DNA from 4 places in the Pseudoalteromonas sp. PAST1 genome. Region 3 is predicted to be linked to each of the others. Evidence: predicted binding sites of a transcription regulator. Region 3 holds the regulator's gene; each other region holds the start of a gene.
The links. The regulator sigma-54, encoded in region 3, starts transcription at its own class of promoters, with help from an activator protein. The targets are predictions, from matches to a motif close to GTTGGCACGNNNNTNGNNT.
Positions count from the first base shown of each region.

Region 1: the regulator sigma-54 is predicted to act here: its motif matches at 1,289-1,307, upstream of L1272_RS09235 (TorF family putative porin).
Region 2: the regulator sigma-54 is predicted to act here: its motif matches at 1,892-1,910, upstream of L1272_RS09945 (EF-hand domain-containing protein).
Region 4: the regulator sigma-54 is predicted to act here: its motif matches at 1,790-1,808, upstream of L1272_RS16870 (DUF1328 domain-containing protein).

Region 1 is NZ_JAKGBH010000015.1:12,424-15,559, reverse strand. Features, by position in the region: gene L1272_RS09240 (aldo/keto reductase) at 1-447, shown strand, start outside; gene L1272_RS09235 (TorF family putative porin) at 513-1,190, opposite strand; gene L1272_RS09230 (hypothetical protein) at 1,479-2,645, opposite strand; gene L1272_RS09225 (helix-turn-helix transcriptional regulator) at 2,797-2,997, opposite strand; gene L1272_RS09220 (hypothetical protein) at 3,006-3,136, opposite strand, start outside.
Region 2 is NZ_JAKGBH010000016.1:64,966-68,101, reverse strand. Features, by position in the region: gene L1272_RS09955 (hypothetical protein) at 1-172, opposite strand, end outside; gene L1272_RS09950 (HAMP domain-containing sensor histidine kinase) at 174-1,631, opposite strand; gene L1272_RS09945 (EF-hand domain-containing protein) at 1,944-2,171, shown strand; gene L1272_RS09940 (hypothetical protein) at 2,181-2,408, shown strand; gene L1272_RS09935 (EF-hand domain-containing protein) at 2,507-2,740, shown strand; gene L1272_RS09930 (EF-hand domain-containing protein) at 2,745-2,978, shown strand; gene L1272_RS09925 (amidohydrolase) at 3,071-3,136, shown strand, end outside.
Region 3 is NZ_JAKGBH010000022.1:14,299-17,434, forward strand. Features, by position in the region: gene lptA (lipopolysaccharide transport periplasmic protein LptA) at 1-81, shown strand, start outside; gene lptB (LPS export ABC transporter ATP-binding protein) at 78-803, shown strand; gene L1272_RS12210 (RNA polymerase factor sigma-54) at 910-2,406, shown strand; gene hpf (ribosome hibernation promoting factor) at 2,433-2,720, shown strand; gene ptsN (PTS IIA-like nitrogen regulatory protein PtsN) at 2,724-3,136, shown strand, end outside.
Region 4 is NZ_JAKGBH010000039.1:685-3,820, forward strand. Features, by position in the region: gene L1272_RS16860 (hypothetical protein) at 11-934, shown strand; gene L1272_RS16865 (hypothetical protein) at 1,328-1,519, opposite strand; gene L1272_RS16870 (DUF1328 domain-containing protein) at 1,570-1,743, opposite strand; gene L1272_RS16875 (OadG family protein) at 2,278-2,526, shown strand; gene oadA (sodium-extruding oxaloacetate decarboxylase subunit alpha) at 2,542-3,136, shown strand, end outside.

The DNA of each region.
Region 1 (3,136 bases), on a different contig from region 3:
CTTGACTTTGGTGTATCTAATTTTACCCCATCGCAACTTAGCTTGTTGCAGTCGCGTTTAGACTTTGAGCTTGTGACTAATCAAATTGAGTTTTCACCTTACGAGATGAAAGCCCTTGATGATGGCAGCTTAGACCAATGCCAATTACTTGATATCAAACCTATGCTTTGGTCTCCATTAGCTGGGGGTCGCTTATTCTCAAGTGAAGATGAAAAAGCGGTGCGTTTACGTGCAGTGTTGGAGCAGGTTGGGGCTGAAATTGGCGCCACAGCCATTGATCAGGTTGTTTATGCTTGGCTGTTAATGCACCCAAGTGCACCGTCTGTGGTACTTGGTACGGGTAATATTGAGCGTGTTAAATCAGCTGTTGACGCTAAGCAGCTTACTATGAACCGTGAACAATGGTATCGCATTTGGCAAGGCTCAACTGGTCATAGTGTACCATAAGTGTATTGATATAAATGAGAAAAGGGCCTTAACGGCCCTTCGTGTTGCAGCAAGTAACACATTCTTTATAAAGTGAAGTCAACCGCGTAAGCGACGTACACTTTTACATCTGAACCATCAATGTCGTTGTCTGAAAGACCGAAAGTAAAGCCGTCTTTCGACACTGAAACACCGTAGTCGATGATGTCATCATCACCAATGAAATCCCCTGAGTAATGACCTAGGTGAAGGGCCATTTCTGCACCGGTACTGCCAACTGGGAAGCTGTAGTCAGCATTTAAATATAGAGAGTCACCAAAATCTGTACCGTCACCGCTTGCTGCTGATGTTGCTAGGACTGCTGCACCAAAGGTGAAACTACCCATGCTAATGCTACCGTAGATTTCTGAGAAGTCTGCATCTGTGTAAGACGCTGCATCTGGGTATGCATAATAAATGTAGCCAACATCGTAGCTAAAGGTTTCATTGATTTCACCGCCAAAACCAGCATAAAGGTCTAGCTCGTAAGTCATGTCGTCAGCCCAGCTAGCATTCGATACCCAAGTACCCGCATAAAAGCCAGATTCACTTGCGTAGTCGATACCACCTTGGATTGCAGCATCACCACCGCCTTGCTCTTGACCACGCCATAAGTAGTTTGAAGTTGCCGCAGCGTTTGCTGTGACTTCTGCATAGCTATATGTTGAGCTCAAAGTTAATAGCGCAAGGGCGCTTGCTGCGACCGTTTTTTTTAGTTTTAGCATGTTTCTGTATCCTGTTGTTATGTTGATTTTGTCCCATTTTCAGATTGCAGTCTGGTTATTATTTGAGGACATTTTCTATGTGTTGTCTGGATACGATATTGCACTGGTTGTGCCAAGTTAATTTCTAACGGGATATTTTATGCTTAAAGGCTTTAAAAACAGGCTTTTAAACTTGTTTAATTGTGAAAAGGATGGTTATTTGAATTGTTCATGCGCACATGTGTGGTGCAAAAAATAACCCGGTTGCACAATTGCGAAGCAACCGGGTTTTGCTTATTTGAGAGTAACTTAGCCGAAAATTGCACGCATTAGACTAATGGTTTCTTCAACACTGCGGCCTTTTTCAACTTCACTGATGATTGAATCGCGCTTAGCTTTGATATGTTCAGGGATATCATCACTTGCTAGTGCGCGGTCTACCAGTATCTCAGCTGATTCTTTGCCACGGCGTACGGTCTTTTTACCTGCTGAGCTCGTGGTACTCTTAGGTTTGTTTAACAACTTAATATAGTTTGAGTTATCAGCGGTACTTTTATCTGCATAATAAAAGAAGCTAGGCAATAGGGCTTTGATTTCAACCAGAGATTGTTCAAGCTCATTTGCTGCACTGGCCATTTTGAACCAAGGCATGTTATGTATTGCTTCGATAACATCTTGCCAGTAGCGCTCAAAATCACGGTTATTAAGCTTAGTAATACCTAATGCCGCACAAAGGGCATCAAGTTTACTATTTACGATTGGTGTAAACACGTCAGGTCGGCGCATCGCAAGCAAGCGAGTAGCAGGAGCAAGCGTTGGCTTTTCATCGCTGCCATTAAATGCCATGAAGTAAGCAACCATAAAATGCTGATAATGTTCTTGCGTTACTTCACCCTCAAGTGGAATGTGTGCAAGCGCCTCATCGAACGCACCTGGTAAATCACTCAACATTTGGTGGAAACCTTTCGCGTTCTTAGTAGAAGCAAACCATTCAACGTCGAAGTTATAGCTACTTGGATCAAGCGAGGCACTGTGTTTACCTGAAAACGCTAAACGGTCTTCTGGGATCATCTCTTTTAGGGATTGCGATTTAATTGCAGCAATGTACTTAGCTAAGCGTAGTTGCTCATCAAGGGCTACAAGCTCTTTATGCTGCTCGATGAAGCCTGCAATAACAGGCCATGGCGCAACCCTTAATGTTTTTAGCTGCAAAAAGCTGATTGCAGAAATTAATAAGTCATGAAGTTTTTTAAGAGTGGGTAATTGCTTATCTTCTAACAGATCGTAGTTAATGCGATCGCGGCTTGCACTTAATAGCTCATAGCACCAACCTAAAAAGTCTTGAGGGTGGTTTTCTACTTTGACTGCCATTAGGTTTAAGCTGATATCAGAGGCTTGCTTGAGGATATTTTGATAAATTTGACTTTCTTGCTCGCCAAGCGCCATTTTTGACGGTGAAATAAGCAGTTTCTTCATGCTTAATCGATACTCCAGTTTTGACCAAATTGGGTTGTTTAATTTTAGTACACAGGGTGCAAAAACAACAGGGTCGTGCATCATACCGAAGTAATGAAATGATGCAATCTTACTGATAATTTATAAGTAAGATTGCGACTGACGTGGTTTATTAATCATTGTCATCGAGTGTAAATAATTGCTCAACACTGAGTTCAAAGTGAGCAGCAATTTTTAACGCGATAATCACCGAGGGTATAAAGCGGCCTGTTTCAACTGTGCTAATGGTTTTACGTGATACTGCAATGGCATCAGCAAGTTCTTGCTGCGATAATCCCATTTCTTTGCGGAATTTAGCGATATTATTTTGCACTTTTATACCTAGTCTCTACTTTGCCAAAGAATTGATACGCCATATATCAAACACATCAAGGCAAGGTAAAATGTGGCCATCATGCTATGAGATACATTTAAAGCAAGTTCATCAGACAATAAAAAAATAGCCCCCATGC
Region 2 (3,136 bases), on a different contig from region 3:
GGTATAACGGCTCACTTTTCGGCCGAGGCTTGGGGTTAGGTTGCCCTTGAGGTTTCACTTCTGCTGTCGGCTCTACTTGCTCTGCCTCAACATGCTTTTGCGTGATCGTGCACCCTGTTATAAAAAGTGTGCCTATAACAAGCATAAAACTGGCTTTATTCGCTAAGCCCATATCAGTTAACTCCTTGGGTTAATTGAATTGGTAAAATGGCTGTAAATACACATCCTTGTGGGTCATTATCAGTAATAGAGAGCTTACCGTTTAATTGTTCAACGGTTTCTTTAACTATGGTTAAACCAAGCCCGCTGCCCATTTCAGTATGTTGTTTTGCATTCTTACCTTGGTAAAAAGCCCCAAACACAGCGGCTTTTTCTGTATCCTCTATCCCTACCCCTAAGTCGCTGACACTCAAAATTAACTGTCCCTGCTTTAAGCTTGCTTTTATTGTCACTGACTCATGTTCTGGCGAAAACTTTAGCGCATTTGAAGTCAGCTGAATGAGCACCATTTCAAGTAGCTCAATTGAGATAAACAAAGCTTTATTTGGTAATTCATTCACCCACACAATGGATAAGTCACGCGCTGATAATCGGTGCTCAAAATGACGCTCAATTTTGTTCATCATCAAATTAAAGTTAAGCTCGCTTAGGCTTTGCTTACTGGTGCGAATGGCGTTGTAACTCAATAAGCTTTCAATCATGGCTCTGAGTCGCACCATACTTTGCGTTATTAGCTCAAGAACGGCTTGTTGCTCGCTATTGATAGGACCAACAATCTCATCTGCGAGTAAGTCTGTGCCTTCAACCATCGAAGCTAGGGGCGTTTTTAATTCATGTGTCACATGGCGTAAAAACGTATCTTTTTGCTGCTCAAGCATATGTAACTGCGCTTGAACCCACTCTAATTTATTACCTAATTCAACTAACTCTGACGAGCCGCGAACTTGAATTTTTTGCTGCCAGTGACCTTGTCCAAGTTTATCAATCACATGTGTGAGTTCTCTGAGCCGCCCGCTGATCCGCCAAAGAAAGCCGCCCCCGACCAATAACGTGAGTGGAATTAACGCAACTAACCAATTAATAAATGAAGCTTGAAGCGCTTTTAATTGCTGCTGATTTTTTGTGATGCGCAATTCATTTTGCTCTTTGAGCCAATTTGTTTGCTCACTGATAAGCTTACTAGCGGGTGCAAACAGCTCACCATCTTGCTTTTGTTCTATTAATAAATGCTGATGCGCAAATTGTAATACCTCAGCCAATTGCCGCCACTGCGAGACATAATCAGCGGTTGGGCTTAAGAAAATGAGCTCATCGACACTTTGCAATGACGATTGCCACTTGTTGGCAATCAAGCTATCGAGGGATTCACTTTTAAGCACCCAGTTTTGTCGAGTTGCTCGTTCAAGGCTATTTAAGTCTTGTTTGAGGTTGTTAAATGCTTTAGTAATCTCGTAATTGTCACCGACGATTTCTTGAGTCACTGCAAGCTGCTTATTGAGCGCATTTAAAAATAAAATCACCACCAAAGATAACGGTAGTAAAGACAGCAAAATGCTACAGACGAACTGGCCAATAAGACTAGGTCGCCAATTGAGTAACTGTTTTATTTTTATCGCTACTGTATTTTGCATATTCACTCTCAACATAATTGCAGATGCTGATTATTAGCGAACAAACTTAGACACTCGCTGAATCCGACCTTAAAAAGTACTGATTTCCCCCCAAAAACCGATACAAAGTTGCTATTTGGCAACAAACTAACTCATTGAAATAAAATAGATAAACTTTTAACACCTGAAAATCGTTGCAAAAAAGACACAACACCCTGTAACTATTTCGCATTCAAATCCACACAAAAACCATAACCACCTGATAACTAATAACTTTTAATATTGGCACTGATTTTGATTAGTACTAAGCAAATTAGTTATTTAGGACACAAAATGAAAGTAACGGCCCAGGTAGCCATCCTGCTTATAAGTCTCATCTCGGTAAGTAGTTATGCACTAGATTTGCAAACAACGTTTAACGAGCTAGATAAAGACAGCAATGGTTTTTTGAGTGAGGCAGAAGCATCTGAAGATGCCTTGTTGCACGGCAACTTTACGCAAATTGATAGTAATCAAAATGGCCAAATTTCATTTTCTGAGTTTCAGTCGTTTATTCAATAGGAGATTGTAATGAAACAACTTTTAGCTGCATTCTCGCTGATGTTTTTAGTTATCAGCGCCACCGTTTTAGCATCACAAATGGATGTTCGATTTGCTAAATTTGATACAAACGCCGATGGCGAGATTTCATTAACTGAAGCAACCAAACACGATAACTTACTTAAGCAATTTGCCGATCTGGATGAAAACGGCGATCAGGTTTTGTCTGAACAAGAGTTTGAAAAATTCAAACCTTAACGGCTTAAAGTGCTTGCCATAATCCCAGAGGGAATGTGTAAACGGATTTAAATTTTGGGAGTTAAATTATGGCAAGCACTTTTATTTAGGAGGCAATTATGAGAATTTTCTGGCTTGCTCCATGCACCTTAATTACTATAAGCTTCAATAGCTTAGCATTGGACGTAAAACAACGCTTTGATCACCTAGATAAAGATAAAAATGGCTTTTTATCTGAGCAGGAACTGTCATCGCAACCGCACTTGCAAAAACGCATAGCGCAATGGGATACAGATAAAGATCAACAAATCTCGCTCCTTGAGTTTAAACACTATTTAACAAACAAGAGTTAAAGTAATGTCAAAATTAACCTTTGCCAGCCTAGTTTTAAGTTGTGCATTTAGCACAATGAGTTTTGCTGCAGATAGTATTGGTGAAAAATTTAAACAACTTGATCGTAATGACGATGGTTACCTGACTCGCTCAGAGTCTGCGAGAGACCCAGCTCTGTGGTCGCGATTTAAAAATTACGACAGTGATAAAGATAATAAATTATCCCTCAGTGAGTTTAAGATTTATGCGAGCAAATAAAGAGTTATAGTTAATTATTAATCTCTGCTGAGTTGCAGTTTACTGCAACTCTGATACTGTTTTCATAAATCAATAAAAACTATTAGAAGATTATGAAACTCATCATCAGCTTACTCGCAACAGCTTCACTTAGCTGCTTTGCCAACACCACTGTTATT
Region 3 (3,136 bases):
AAAGACGAAAACTCAACAGATCGTGTACACACTATTTTAGTGCCTGTAGAAAATAAAAAAGACGATAAAGGCCAACCATGAGCACATTAAAAGCAGAGCTTTTAGCTAAAAGCTACAAAGGCCGCCAAGTGGTTAAAAATGTCGGTCTTGAAGTTGAAGCGGGCAGTATTGTTGGCTTGTTAGGGCCAAATGGTGCTGGTAAAACAACGACCTTCTATATGATTGTAGGCCTCGTACCAAGCGACAAAGGAAAAATAAGCATCGATGATAACGATATCACGCTTTTGCCAATGCACAGCCGTGCGCGCTTAGGTATTGGTTATCTACCACAAGAGTCGTCTATTTTTCGAAAATTAACAGTTTACCAAAACTTGATGGCCATATTAGAGACCCGCAAAGATCTTAACAAAACAACGCGCGAAGAGACGCTTAACAACTTATTAGATGAATTTAGCATTCAACATATTCGCGATAGCCAAGGTATGGCACTGTCAGGTGGTGAACGACGCCGCGTTGAAATTGCACGTGCATTAGCCGCTAATCCTAAATTTATCCTTTTAGATGAGCCTTTTGCTGGTGTTGATCCTATTTCAGTGTTAGATATAAAGAAAATTATTGAGCACCTAAAAAATCGTGGTATTGGTGTACTTATTACTGACCATAATGTTCGAGAAACCCTTGATGTTTGTGAAAAAGCCTACATTGTTTCTCATGGGGAGCTAATTGCATCAGGCACACCTGAGCACGTATTAGCTGACCAAACTGTACGTGATGTTTATCTAGGCGAGCAATTCAGGCTGTAACCATTACGCCACCGACTAGAGCATCTGCTAGACTTATACAATGACAATAAATCGATAACAGTGTCCTCACCGTTACCGATAACTTAAAAAGGATTGTTAGGGATACATGAGGCAATCATTACAGCTGCGCATGGGCCAGCAACTTACAATGACTCCACAACTGCAACAAGCCATTCGCTTGTTGCAGCTCAGTACATTGGATCTCCAGCAAGAAATTCAAGAAGCGCTTGATAGTAATCCTCTGCTTGAAGTGGAAGAAGCGGATTACAACGAAGAAAGCATCGGTAAGAATGAGCAAAAAGCGGAGTCTGACGATGTACAAGTCAGCGCGTCTGCCGACGAAGCACCTAGCGAATTCGAGCAAGAAAGCAGTGATGCTCTGAGTAAGGATACGGTTAGCGATGACTTAGCTATGGATGTTACGTGGGATGAGTACATGAGTGCCGCCCCATCAACATCGTCTGGGCCAATGCCTGAAGACGAGTCTATTTACCAAGGTGCTTCAACAGAAACACTGCAAGAATATTTAATGTGGCAACTACAGCTCACACCATTTAGTCCTACCGATGAAGCGATTGCCGTTGCCATCGTTGAAGCTATCGATGACTCAGGTATTTTAACGGTTAGCTGCGAAGATATTGTCGAAAGCTTTAATCAAAATAATGATGAAGAAGAAATCGAACTCGATGAAGTTGAAGCTGTCTTAAAAAGAATACAGTTATTCGATCCAGTTGGTATCGGCGCCCGAAGTTTACAAGAGTGCCTGTGTATACAACTTCGTCAATTCGATGCCAATACGCCATATTTAGCTGAAACTAAAATGGTTTTATCTGAGCATATCGAATTATTAGCAAGTCGCGACTATCGCACTTTAATGAAAAAGACTAAGCTTAAAGAAAACGAGCTTAAAGAAGTGATGACGCTCATTCACAGCTTAAATCCTAAGCCTGCGGATAGCATAGTACGCGAAGAATCTGAGTACGTCATACCCGATGTATCAGTGAAAAAAGTGAAAGGCCGCTGGGTAGTCGAGTTAAACCCAGATTGTATGCCAAAAATTAGAGTGAATAGCCAATATGCAGCGATGTCTCGCTCTGTTAAATCAAGTAGCGACAGCCAATTTATTCGTTCTCACTTACAAGAAGCAAAGTGGTTTATTAAGAGCTTAGAAAGCCGTAACGATACTTTACTAAAAGTGACCAACTGTATCGTGCAACAACAGCAAGCTTTCTTTGAACATGGCCCAGAAGCAATGAAGCCAATGGTGCTAAACGATGTCGCTGAAATGGTCGAAATGCATGAATCGACGATTTCTCGGGTTACAACACAAAAATATATGCATACCCCAAGGGGAATTTTTGAGTTGAAATATTTCTTCTCAAGCCATGTCAGCACCGAAAATGGTGGTGAGTGTTCTTCTACAGCAATTCGCGCTTTAATCAAGAAGTTAGTTGCTGCAGAAAACTCGGTTAAACCATTGAGTGATAGCAAAATTGCAGATATATTGGCTGAGCAAGGAATTAAAGTAGCTAGACGTACAATTGCAAAATATCGTGAGTCTCTAGCAATACCTCCGTCTAATCAGCGTAAAAGTCTGATTTAGACGTTTTACATAGAAGGAAAATGCTTATGCAACTAAATTTAACTGGTCGTCACGTAGAAGTCACTGATTCATTAAGAGACTATGTAAACACTAAGTTCGCAAAACTAGAAAGGCATTTTGATCATATTAATAATGTTCATGTCATTTTAGATGTAGAAAAATTAAGCCAAAAAGCAGAAGCAACTTTACATGTAAACGGAGGCGAGTTGTTCGCTTCTACAGAACATCAAGATATGTACGCAGCAATTGACTCATTGATCGATAAACTTGATCGCCAAGTCATTAAGCATAAAGAGAAATTAGCTCGACATTAAATTATGAAACTTAGTTCACTTACTAATCAGGACTGCAGCAAAGCTGCGGTCCTTTTTAATAGCAAAAAAAGAATTCTTGAGTATATTAGCGAGTTAGCTCACCAGCAGTTTCCTCATTTATCTCAACAAGATATCCTAGATGCTTTTCTGAACAGGGAAAAGTTAGGTAGTACAGGTATCGGCCGAGGAATAGCTATTCCCCACGGTCGAATGAGTGGTGCTGATGAACCTCATGCATTTATTATTGTCAGTGAATCTCCCATCAATTTTGATGCGATAGACAATCGTCCCGTTGATATTTTTGTGGCACTCATCGTACCAGAGGGCGATTGCCAGTTGCACTTGAAGACCTTGTCAACAATTGCTGATAGACTTAAAGATAAAGATTTTTGTAAACAGTTGCGAAGTGCTACAAG
Region 4 (3,136 bases), on a different contig from region 3:
CGTAAGTTGTATGTTAGTTAGTTCAATGTCATTAGCACTTGCAATGACCACAAATACTTTTTTAGTTATGGGCGATATGCCATACACCCCGATTGATGAAATTAATCTCGCCAAAGGCGGAAAAATTACCAAGGCAATCGAAGCAACACCGCATGGCTTTTTAATACATCTTGGTGATATGAAATCCGGGGCGCTTGCTTGCACGAACAAGCTTTTGCAAACAAATAAAGCGTTATTGACGTCATTGACCCCACAGCCTTTTATTTACACCCCCGGTGATAATGAATGGACCGATTGTGACCGAGAAAAGCTATCGGTACGTTTTGATGAGCTTGAGCGGCTAAGCTTTGTTAAAGGCTTAATGTTCGACGAGGCTTATACACAAAAAGCACAGCAACTACAGGGTTATGCCACACAAGCTGAAATGCTAGAGAATGCCCGTTGGCAGTTTGATGGTATTGAGTTTCGTACTTTGCATATACCGGGCACTTTTAATGGCCGCTCGCAAATTTTAAAAAGTGACAAAAACGCAGCACTTGATGCCGCTGACAAACGTGATAAGTACAACTTAATTTGGTTAAAACAAGCACTTGTTCAACAAGATGCTAAGGCCTATGTGTTTGGCTTTCAGGCTGATATTTACCACCCAAGCAGTAAACCCGCCTGTAGTGAATCGCAGCGCTCTAAATGTGATGCATTTAAACTATACCGAGATGCCATCAGCGACTTTGCAAAGCACACTAAGAAGCCTGTGCTTGTAATGCATGGTGATACCGGCCCATATTGTCAGCAGCCGTTAGCGAGTAACTTAACGCGTTTAAATGTCCCCGGAGATTTTGCTGTAAGCGATGTCGCAAAAGTAAGTTTTATCGACGGCCAATGGCATATAGCAAGTGTAACGACAAATGTGCCCCTCACTAAGGTATGTGAGTGATAACGTTGGGTAGAACGGAGACGCACTCAGAGCCGTCAGCTATCAGATTAAAACCCAACAAGTTAGCGAGTTTCTAGAGAAAGGAGCTATCAGCTTTCAGCCGTCAGCTATCAGATTAAAACCCAACAAGTTAGCGAATTTCTAGAGGAAAGAGTAAAGTTATCGAGTTTGAGGCTCACGTAGGCGTGAAATTTATTTCGCGCGGTGGTTTATAAAGTCATCAGACTTTAAACCCAAGTTAAGACTTGTAGGAGGCGTTTTAACGCCGAAAAAACTCACGCTATAGCCAAAAGTTCACGGTTAAAACCATTCCTACGATTATCTCAGATCTCATGCATCATTTAAAAAACAAAAAAGCGGCACTTGGCCGCTTTTCTTAAGTAAGGTGTGCTATTAGCAGTTAGTTTCTTCTGCGTTAACACCTTCTTTTACTTCTTCACATGCATCTTCAACTGCATTTTGTGTATCAGTAATTGCTTCGTCAATACGCTCACCTGCGTCTTCAGCAGAGTTGTCTTCACAACCCATGATGAAAAGACCTGAAAATAGGGCGATAGTTGCGGCTTTTAAAGTTGAATTTTTCATAATGAAATTCCTTGTAAATTTAAAAAAAGTAAGTGGTTATCTGCTTTTAACTACTTAGGGACGTTGCCTCTAAGTGCTCCTGATACCAGCGAAATAACAAGTAATACTAAAAATATAAAAAAGATAATCTTAGCGATGCCTGCAGCGGCTCCTGCGATACCGCCAAAACCTAACACTGCTGCGATTAACGCGATAACTAGAAAAGTAATTGTCCAGCGTAACATAGTGGTCTCCTTGGCTATTTAAATTTTCTTAAGTTCGATGTAACTGAAGCGAGTTCTGTGCCAGAACTTTTATTTTATATATTTCAATGGGTTGTGTGTTTTTGTTGTTCTTTAGAGGGTTCATCATTTGGTAACTTTTACGAGTAAGCATGTAACTTATTCATAGTGATATTTTTTCATATTGAGATGCATGAGAAAAAGAGATAATGCACCAATAAATGGTAAGACCAATTTAACTTTATTTGGGTTGGCTACCTCTAACACCTTGTTGTGTGTGGTTTTTAGCCATTTTGTTGCTATTAATTAATAGTTCAGCATATAACGACTGGCTATATTGATTATTTATATCATCTATAGCAGGGCTTTAAATGCATAAATAGTGGGGTGTTAATTATATGTACGTCATGTTATTTTAAATTTAATTGGTTTTACCAATTTACAATGGTGCTATACAAATGAATTTTGTTTGTTATTATTGGTGCATAATTATTTAACAAAAATAACTTTTTATTTTAAGTAAGCGAGGGGAGTCGTATGGATATAGGTGGATTACTCACCACTGCGGCCAGTTTGATGGTGACAGGCATGGTAGGCGTGTTTGTTTTTCTGACTATTTTGATTTCAGCAGTCACTTTAATGTCAAAGGTAGTGGGTCGATTTGATGATCCTGCAATTGCAGAACCTACGCGTACAGCAAAAATTCAACCTCAACAGGGTGTGCCACAGGCACATATTGCAGCAATCAGCGCTGCAATTGCTCAATTTCGAAATAAACAAAAATAACGGGGCAGCTTAAACATGGCTAAATTAAAACTAACCGAACTAGTATTGCGCGACGCACACCAGTCTCTTTTGGCAACGCGTATGCGCTTAGACGACATGCTACCCATGGCAGAAAAACTCGATAATGCGGGTTATTGGTCAATTGAATCATGGGGTGGTGCGACGTTTGACTCGTGTATCCGTTATTTAGGTGAAGATCCTTGGCAACGTATTCGCGAGCTAAAAGCGGCAATGCCAAACACTAAGCAACAAATGCTACTACGCGGACAGAATCTTCTAGGTTACCGTCATTATGCTGATGATGTAGTCGAAAAGTTTGTTGAGCGTGCCCACAAAAACGGTGTTGATGTTTTCCGTATTTTCGATGCGATGAACGATGTGCGTAACCTTGAAACTGCCATTAAAGCTGCTGTTAAAGTAGGTGCTCATGCCCAAGGTACTATTTCGTACACAGTAAGCCCTGTACATACGCTTGATATGTGGCTTGAGCTTGCAAAACAACTAGAAGATCTTGGTTGTCATTCAATTTGTATCAAAGATATGGCAGGTTTATTAAAGCCTTATGATTGTGAACAGTTGATCAAAGGTTTAAAAGAAACTGTGTCTATTC